Regions from separate parts of the Mesorhizobium sp. M1143 genome, predicted to be linked through region 2. Evidence: predicted binding sites of a transcription regulator. Region 2 holds the regulator's gene; the other holds the start of a gene.
The links. Region 2 encodes PhoB, which activates phosphate uptake and scavenging genes when phosphate is short. Its sites were predicted from a motif close to TGTCATNNANCTGTCAT; they were not measured.
Positions count from the first base shown of each region.

Region 1 (4,549 bases), on a different contig from region 2:
TTCGTCATCATTACCGGCGGCATCGAATTGTCGGTGGGATCGCTGGTGGCGCTGCTCGGCACGCTATTCATCGATTTCATCGCCGTGCGCGACATGCCATGGCCGCTGGCGCTGCCGCTGATCCTGGTGCTGGGCGGCATCATCGGACTGGCGCATGGCTGGCTGATCACAAGGCTGAAATTGCAGCCCTTCGTGGTCACGCTGTGCGGCCTTTTGATCTATCGCGGGGTCGCCCGTTTCTATACCGCCGACGGCACCGCCGGCTTCGCCTTCGGCCAGAATTTTCCCGAGCTCGAATTCCTCACCGCGGGCCGCAGCTATGGCGTGCCCAACAGCTTCATCGCACTGATCGTCATTTCGATCGTCATGTGGGTGGTGCTGCACCGCTCGGTGTTCGGACGCTACCTCTATGCCATCGGCAAGAACGAAGAGGCGGCGAAATATTCGGGAATTCGCACCGGCCGTGTCGTCATGGCCGCCTATGTCATCTGCGGCGTGCTGACGGCGCTGTCGGCGATCTATTTCGCCATGTACACGCGCTCGATCTCGCCGGCCAGCCACGGCCAGTTCTACGAGCTCTACGCCATTGCCGCCGCCGTTCTCGGCGGCTTCTCGCTGCGCGGCGGCGAAGGCTCGCTGGTCGGCGTCATCCTGGGCACCGTGCTGCTGCAGGAGTTGCAGAACCTGGTCAATCTGCTCGGCATCCCGTCCTCGCTCAACTTCGCGGTGATGGGCGGCGTGATCCTGATCGGCGTGCTGGTCGACCAGCAATGGGGCGTGTTCCGCGCAAGGCGGCTGATGCTCGATGCCAGCCGGAAGACTGTCGCGGCGGAGTAGCGCTACATCACGCCGGATATATCCGAGAAGGCCATCGCCTTGCGCAGCACCTCGGCGAAGCGTTCTCCGGCGGCTTCGCGCTGGCCGCCATTGTCGATCGAGGTGACGCCGGAGCCGGACAAAGCGATATTGGCGCTGCGGGCGAGCCGAGCCAGCACTTCGCCGCGCGATTCGCGGCCGCGCTGGGCGAGACGCTCGGCGAGGATTTCCGGCGAGGCGGTGATCTCGACGACAGCCAGATTGGCATAGCGCTCCCGCAGCACCGGGATGACTGCGCGCGAGACATTGGCGACCGCGACATAGCCGTTGGCGATGGACGAGTCGACATCGGCCGGAATGCCGTAGCGCAGGCCGTGCGCCTCCCAGGAAATGGCGAAGGCGCCGTCGGCCTCGGCTTCGACAAAGGCCGCGTCGGCCAGCGTGTCGTGATCCTCGCTTGCCGCATCGCTCGGCCTGGTGATGACCCGGCGGACGAACTCCAGCCTCGTCTCGTCGGCAAACAAGGTGCGGGCATAACCGATTACCGTATCCTTGCCGGCGCCACTCGGGCCGACGACGGCGACAAACACGCCGTTGCGGAGCGGAAAGGCCTCGCTGCTGAGTTCGCGCTCGATCGACGCCGAGACCATCAGGCGACCCGGCGCCCTTGGCGCCAGACAGTGCGCACGACCGGCACATGGTCGTCGACGCGCACACGCACGAGGTCGGCGCGGCGGCCCTGTTCGATGACGCCGCGGTCGTTTAGGCCGATCGCCTCGGCCGGATTCTTCGACACCATCGCAACCGCCTGCGGCAGGGAAATGCCCTCGACGACGTCGCCGAGGAAGAAGGCCGACTGGATCAGGCTGAAGGGAATGTAGTCGGACGACAATATGTCGAGCAGGCCGTCGCCGGCCAGCGTGCGGGCCGAGACGTTGCCCGAATGCGAGGAGCCGCGCATGACGTTGGGCGCGCCCATCAGCACGCCGAGCCCGGCATCCTTCGAGGCCTTGGCGGCTTCCAGCGTGGTCGGGAATTCCGCGACGCGCACGCCCTGCTCGATCGCTTCGTCGACATGGCCCGATGTGGCGTCGTCATGGCTCGCCAGCACAATGCCCCGCTCGTTGCAGGCGGCTGATATCGCCACCCGGTTCGGTCCCGAATTCTTCGCTGATTCCGACATCCGCTTTTCGCAGAACAATTGGAAGTCGCGATCGGTCAGCTTCAGCTTGCGCTGGTAGTAATAGGCGTAGGTCTCGAGATTGACGAACTGGCGCTGTCCCGGCGCATGGTCCATCAGCGAGGCCAGTTTGACCCGCTCGTCGCCATCGAAATTGGCGAAAGCCCGCAAGCAATCCGGCGCCGAGACCTCGCAGCGCAGGTGCAAGAAATGGTCGGCCCGCAACCGGTCTTTCGCGACGCTGTCCTCGATCGCGCCGGCGAGCTTGCGGATGTCGTCGCAGGTAATATCCGCGTCCTCGTCCATGCCGACACGCAAAGCGTCGAGCACGGTGGTGATGCCGGCGGTGGCCACCTGCGCGTCATGGGCAAGGACGGCGGCGATCGGGTTCCAGCGCACTTTCGGGCGCGGCGCATAGTGGCCTTCGAGATGGTCAGTGTGCAGCTCGACCAGGCCGGGAATGATGTAGTCGCCGCCCATGTCCTCGCCGCCCATGCCCCCGCCGGTGTGGCCGGTGCCGGCGTCGACGCCGGAGATAAAACCGTCGCGCAGCACGAGCGACCCTTCGACGATCTCGTCGGCAAGCACGATGCGGGCGTTGTGGAGAACAGTTTCGGCGGTCATTTCAGGCGGTCCCTGGTTACTCGGACGAATTGCGGTTAGGCGGTTTTTCGGGCAGCGCGGCGGCCGAGCGCATGATGCGAAAGCACCATGAACGGAGCGCCCGGTTCGGTTTCGACGAACAGCGTCAGCGCATCCACCAGCACCGGCTGCTGCAGCACATCGGCGAACAGGCTGTCGATTGCCGCGCGCAGACGTTGGCTTTCCTGCGGCCCGGCCCGGCCGGACAGCGTCATGTGGAAGCGAAAGGTCTCGAACACGTAGGGGTAGCCCCACTGACAGAGATTGCGGAACTCGGCCGGTTTCAGCGAATCCGGGCTGCGCCGTTCGATTTCCGCTTCGGTGAGCGGCGCGCGAAAACGGTCGAAGCTAAGCACGACATCATCGGCGAAACGGTTGAGCGGCGGCAGCGGACCTTCCGGCACCAAAGCGAAGAAACCATCGATCTGGCTGACGACCAGGCGCGGGATGGTGACCGTCGGCGTTGCTTTGGCAAAGGCGTCCAGCGCCGCGCGCAACGAGCTTTCGGTTTCGTTGGCGGCCAACCGGAAGGGCGCTTTCAGCGTCGCATGAAAACCGTAGCGCCGCGCCGATGCGGTGTGAAAGGCGACTTCGGCCGCCGACAGCTCGCCCACCGCCTCGACCGGCCTGGTGGCGGCGCCAAAGGGGTCGCGACCCAGCCAGTTGGCGGCGATCCGCGCCAACGGCTCGTCCTGCCTCGGGGTGAAATAGATGGCGTAGCGCATCGAAAAAAATCCTCGTCAGCCCGCTGCCATAGGTGATTTCCATGACGGATTGACGAAGCTTATGCGAGTTTTCGAAGGCAAATCGACCCCATGGATCGTTAGCCGACGATTTTTCTTCCGGCGCAAGCGAAGGCCGATCAGGCCTTCATGAGCCATTCGTGCTCGGGCGCGTTGTGGAACTTCCACGTCCGCTTCGGCCCGGCCATGACGTTAAGGTAATAGAGGTCGTAGCCGTGACAGGCCGCGCACGGATGATAGCCCTTGGGCACCAGCACGACATCGCCGTCCTCGATCGCCATCGCCTCGTCCAGTTCGCGGGCGCCCGACTTGTCGGCGTCGGTGTAGACGCGCTGGAAGGCAAAGCCCTGCGGCGGGTTGAGGCGGTGGTAATAGGTTTCCTCAAGATAGGATTCGGCCGGCAGATTGTCCTGATCGTGCTTGTGCGGCGGGTAGCTCGATGTGTGGCCACCGGGCGTGATGACCTCGACCACCAGCAGCGAGTCGGCGGGCTTGCCCTCGGGCAATATGTTGGTGACGTAGCGCGTGTTGGTGCCTTTGCCCCGAGTCTCCTGGCCGAGGTCGTCGGGTGCGATGACGCGAACGGGCAAGCCGCCGCCCAGGCCCGGCGCCGAGCAGACCGCGAGTTCGAGATCGGTGTCGGCGGTGACCGACCAGTCCGAACCCTCCGGAATATAGACCGACCACGGCTTGCCCTCGAAGGGCGACATGCGCTCGCCGAGCAGGCCGAGTTCCTGGCCGCCGGCCCTTGCCGTGCCCTTGCCGGTGACGAACACCAGGCAGACTTCGCGATCCTGCGTCTTGCCGGATGCGGTCTCGCCCGGCTTCAGGCGGTGCAGGTCGAAGCCGACATAGGTCCATCCGGCGCTTTTGGGCGTGACATGGGCGACGCGGCCATGGCCCTTGTCGGCTTTGACGAGCAGTTTCGACATGTTTTGTCTCTCCTATCGCAAGTCTTCGAGGTCGGCCTCTCAACTTCGTCATCCTAGAGCGAAGCTCCGTCGCGAAGACCCTAGGATGACGAAGCGAGGGACGTTCCGGCCAATCACCGACGTAGGCGATACGCCAGGTGTCGAGTGTCCGACCCGCAAGCCCTTCCGAGCCACGGCCGCTTCATTCCTTCGGTTCGGCGTCCGCCTTCGCTTCGCCGGTCTTCGGTCGATCAGGC
Region 1 covers NZ_JAMYMJ010000056.1:5,603-10,151, forward strand. Annotated here, with positions in the region: gene NKH35_RS26530 (ABC transporter permease) at 1-837, shown strand, start outside; gene phnN (phosphonate metabolism protein/1,5-bisphosphokinase (PRPP-forming) PhnN) at 840-1,469, opposite strand; gene NKH35_RS26540 (alpha-D-ribose 1-methylphosphonate 5-triphosphate diphosphatase) at 1,466-2,620, opposite strand; gene NKH35_RS26545 (DUF1045 domain-containing protein) at 2,656-3,363, opposite strand; gene iolB (5-deoxy-glucuronate isomerase) at 3,501-4,313, opposite strand; gene NKH35_RS26555 (hypothetical protein) at 4,495-4,549, opposite strand, start outside.
Region 1: NKH35_RS26545 (DUF1045 domain-containing protein) is a predicted target of PhoB. The motif match lies at 3,405-3,421, and genes of this name have one in related genera.

Region 2 (4,549 bases):
GATCTTGCCCGAGTCGATGGCTTCCTTGAGCACTTCCATCGAGCCCGAGAACAGGAAATCGGCATTCGGATCCGAGCCAGAGCCCTTGATAAAGACATAGTTGCCCTCGGGCTTCGCCTTGAACACTTCGCGGGCCTGCATGCGGCCGACTTCTTTGTTGTCGAAGGTCAGGTAGAAGACGTCCTTGTTCTCGATCAGGCGGTCATAGCCGACGACCGGAATGCCTTCGTCCAGCGCCTTCTGCACCGCCGGGCCGATGGCCGACGCGTCCTGCGCCAGGACGATCAGCGCGTTGGCGCCTTGCGAGATCAGGCTTTCGACGTCGGTCAGCTGCTTGCCGGGATTGGACTGCGCGTCGGCGGAAATGTACTTGTCGCCGGCGGCTTCGATCGCCGTCTTCATCGCCGCCTCGTCCGTCTTCCAGCGCTCTTCCTGGAAGTTCGACCAGGAGACGCCGATGACCTTGTCCTTCGCCTGCGCGACCGAGACCAGCGTCAGCGACATGGCGGCGCCCGCCAGCATGGCGGCTGCAAATCTGTTCATGATAAACCCTCCCTGCCCCGCGCGCGGCGCGACAAAACTGGCCCGAAGGCCTGCACACAGAGGCTCCATTTTTTCGAGCCTCGAAAAAACACTGGTTCAATGATAAAGCGCTGTCAACATGGTTTCTGATGGCCTTGCCGAATTTTTTCGAGCTCCGCAATAAACAATGACAGGGCTGCCGGCGTCTGCCAATATTTGGCTGGTGCCGTCGAACGCCTTCACTATCATGAGGCGCGAGGAGGCCGGGAGGAAACAAATGTCGGTTGGAATCCGCCACGACGATCTGCGCCGTCGCAACCGCGCGATGGTGATTTCGGCCGTGCGCCGGGCCGGCCAGCCGTCGCGGACCGAGATTGCGGCGACCACCGGCCTCAGCCATTCGACCATATCGGCAATCTCGTCTGATCTGATTCAAGAAGGCATCCTGATTGAAGGCAAGCCTGGCGAGACCGGCTCGCTGAAACGCGGCCGGCCGCAGGTCGGCCTTGGCCTCAATCCGGAAGCGGCGGCGGTGATGACCGTGGTGCTGTCGCTGAACTTCCTCTCCGTCACCGTCATCGACTATGCCGGCCAGGTGGTCGCGGAAGAACAGCGCCGGCTCGACACGCTGACCATGCCGCGCGACGAACTGATCGGCGAATGCGTAGCAATCGTCCGGCGGCGTCTCGAGGACCCGGACCTGGACGTCCAGAGCATCGCCCGCATTGCCATGGGCATCCAGGGCATCACCGATTCGCAGGCGCGGGCCATGCTGTGGTCGCCAATCACGCCACTGACCGACATTGCCTTCGCCGACATGTTGGAAGCGGAATTCGGCATTCCGGCCACCATGGAGAACGACTGCAATATGATGGCGGTGGCGCTGCAATGGCGCCAGCCCGAGCGCTACCGCGACAATTTTATCGCCATCCTCTTATCGCACGGCATCGGCATGGGACTGGTGCTGAAAGGCGAACTTTTCACCGGCACCCATTCCTCGGGCGGCGAGTTCGGCCACATGATCCACCGTCCGGGCGGCGCGCTCTGCCGCTGCGGGCGGCGCGGCTGCGTCGAGGCCTATGCCGGAAACTACGCCATCTGGCGCAGCGCCAAAATGATGGGCGAGGATGCCGAGCCGGTCGATATCGGCGACGCTGATATGCGCGCACTCGCCGCGCGCGCCCGCGAAACCGACGGCCCGGAGCGCGAAGCCTATCGCAAGGCCGGCGAGGCGCTCGGCTTCGGCCTCGGCAGCCTGTTTGCGCTGATCGATCCGGCACCCGTCGCCATGGTAGGCGTCAGCGCCGCCGCCTTCGACTTGATCGAACCGGCATTGCGCGAAGCGATCGCCCAGACCGCCGGCGGCCAGCACTCGAAATCGATCTCCTTCGACACCGAGCCCAACGAGCTGCCGCTGATCCGCGAAGGCTGTGCCATGCGCGCGCTCGGCTTCGTCGATCAGGAGATTTTCGCGCCGGGCATTCAGGCCAAATCCGGCAAGCATGTCGCCTGAATGGCCGGCAACGGCGCGACGCGCAGCATCCTAGTCTTCCCTGATCGCGTAGCCGGCGCCGCGAATGGTACGGATGACATCCGGCATGCGGCCGTTGTTGACCGCTTTGCGTAAGCGCCCGACATGGACGTCGACGGTTCGCTCGTCGATATAGATCGTCTCGCCCCAGACATTGTCGAGCAGTTGGCTGCGCGAGAACACGCGGCCGGGATGGCGCATCATGAATTCGAGCAGCCGGAACTCGGTCGGTCCGAGCCTGATCTCGCTCTTCTTGCGGTAGACACGGTGCGACTCGCGGTCGAGCACGATGTCGCCGACCTTGAGCACGCTGGACAGCACTTCCGGCTTGGCCCGGCGCAGCAGCGCCCTCACGCGCGCCATGAACTCCGGCGTCGAGAATGGCTTGACCAGATAGTCGTCGGCGCCGGTGGACAGGCCGCGCACGCGATCGCTTTCCTCACCGCGCGCGGTCAGCATGATGATCGGCAGCCGCTCGGTTTCGGGCCGCACTCTAAGGCGCCGGCAGAGCTCGATGCCGGAAACAGCGGGCACCATCCAGTCGAGCACCAGGAGATCGGGCACGTTTTCCTGCAGGCGGATCTCGGCCTCGTCGCCGCGTGTCACCACCTCGACGTGATAGCCTTCGGATTCGAGGTTGTAGCGGAGGAGCACGCCTAGCGGCTCCTCGTCCTCCACGACCATGATGCGTGGCGCGATCATCGGCAGTTCACCCTCATCAGGCCGGCATGGCCATCGCCGTCTCGTCCTGCTTCGGACGATTGGCGGGCAGTTGCTGGCCGGTCAGCACATAATACGCATTTTCGGCGATGTTGGTGACATGATCGCCGATGCGCTCAAGATTCTTGGCGCAGAACAAGAGATGCGTGCAGGCGGTGATGTTGCGAGGGTCTTCCATCATGTAGGTCAAGAGCTCACGAAACACGGACGTGTATTTGACGTCGATGCGCTCGTCGTCATTCCTGAGTTTTGCAAGCGCTGCCGCATCGGTGGCGGCATATTCCTCGACGACGCCTTGCACCTGGATCAGCACCAGCTGCGCCATGGCGTCGATGGAGTGCGAGAGGTCGCGCGGCGTGACGCTCAAGCCCACGGTGCCGACGCGTTTGGCGATGTTCTTGGCGAGGTCGCCGATGCGCTCGAGGTCGCCCGCCATGCGGATCGAGCCGACCACGGCACGCAGATCGTTGGCCATCGGCTGACGCTTGGCGATCAGCGTGATGGCGCGGTCGTCCAGTTCGCGCTGGCGCGCATCCATGATGGCGTCGTCGGAAACGACACGCTGTGCCAGCGCATTGTCCGAATTGAGCAGCGCCCTGGTCGAGCCGCTGACCATCGAGCCTGCCAGATCGCCCATGTCGCGGATCAGCTTGCTGATCTGCCCGAGCTCTTCATCGAAGGAGGCGACGGTATGTTCACCCATGATCTTGGTCCTCGTGCCTGAAAATTCACCCGCCGGACGGCTCAGCCGAAGCGGCCGGTAATGTAGTCCTGGGTGCGCTTGTCGTCGGGGTTGGTGAACATCTTGTCGGTGGCGCCCTCCTCGACGAGATAGCCGAGATGGAACATCGCCGTGCGCTGCGACACGCGCGCCGCCTGCTGCATCGAATGGGTGACGATGACGATCGTGTAGTTCTGGCGCAGCTCGTCTATCAGCTCCTCGACACGGGCGGTGGCGATCGGATCGAGCGCCGAGCAGGGCTCGTCCATCAGGATCACCTCCGGCGACACGGCGATGGCGCGCGCGATGCACAGGCGCTGCTGCTGGCCGCCGGACAGGCCGGTGCCGGGCTCCTGCAGGCGGTCCTTGACCTCGTTCCAGATCGCCGCCTTCTTCAGGCTCTGCTCGACGATCTGGTCCATGTCGGACTTGCGCTTGGCCAGCCCATGGATGCGCGGGCCGTAGGCGACGTTCTCGTAGATGGACTTCGGGAACGGGTTGGGTTTCTGGAACACCATGCCGACGCGTGCGCGCAGTTCGACGACATCGATGTTCTTGTCGTAGATGTCGTCTTCATCGAGCGTGATCTTGCCGGTCACCCGCGCCGAATCGATGGTGTCGTTCATGCGGTTGAGGCAGCGCAAGAAGGTCGACTTGCCGCAGCCGGAGGGGCCGATCAGCGCCGTCACCTGGTTCTGGCGGACGTCGAGATTGACGTCGAACAACGCCTGCTTCTCGCCATAGAACACGCCGACCTTGTCGCCGCGCATCTTGATCACTTCGTTCGACTTGGCGTTCATTTTGTCGCCCACTGCATTCTCAAGGGACTGTTCGGTCATGATGTTCATACCAAATTGCCTTTTTTCTACCAGCGCCGCTCGAACCGGCGCCGGAGCACGATCGCGGTGATGTTCATGGCCATGAGGAAGACGAGCAGGATGATGATGGCGCCGGACATGCGCTCGACAAAAGCGCGCTCAGCCTCGTTTGCCCACATATAGATCTGAACCGGCAGCGCGGTCGCCGGATCGAAAGGCGTCGTCGGATAATCGGCG
Region 2 covers NZ_JAMYMJ010000038.1:638-5,186, forward strand. Annotated here, with positions in the region: gene xylF (D-xylose ABC transporter substrate-binding protein) at 1-543, opposite strand, end outside; gene NKH35_RS22205 (ROK family protein) at 800-2,035, shown strand; gene phoB (phosphate regulon transcriptional regulator PhoB) at 2,066-2,755, opposite strand; gene phoU (phosphate signaling complex protein PhoU) at 2,772-3,476, opposite strand; gene pstB (phosphate ABC transporter ATP-binding protein PstB) at 3,518-4,342, opposite strand; gene pstA (phosphate ABC transporter permease PstA) at 4,360-4,549, opposite strand, start outside.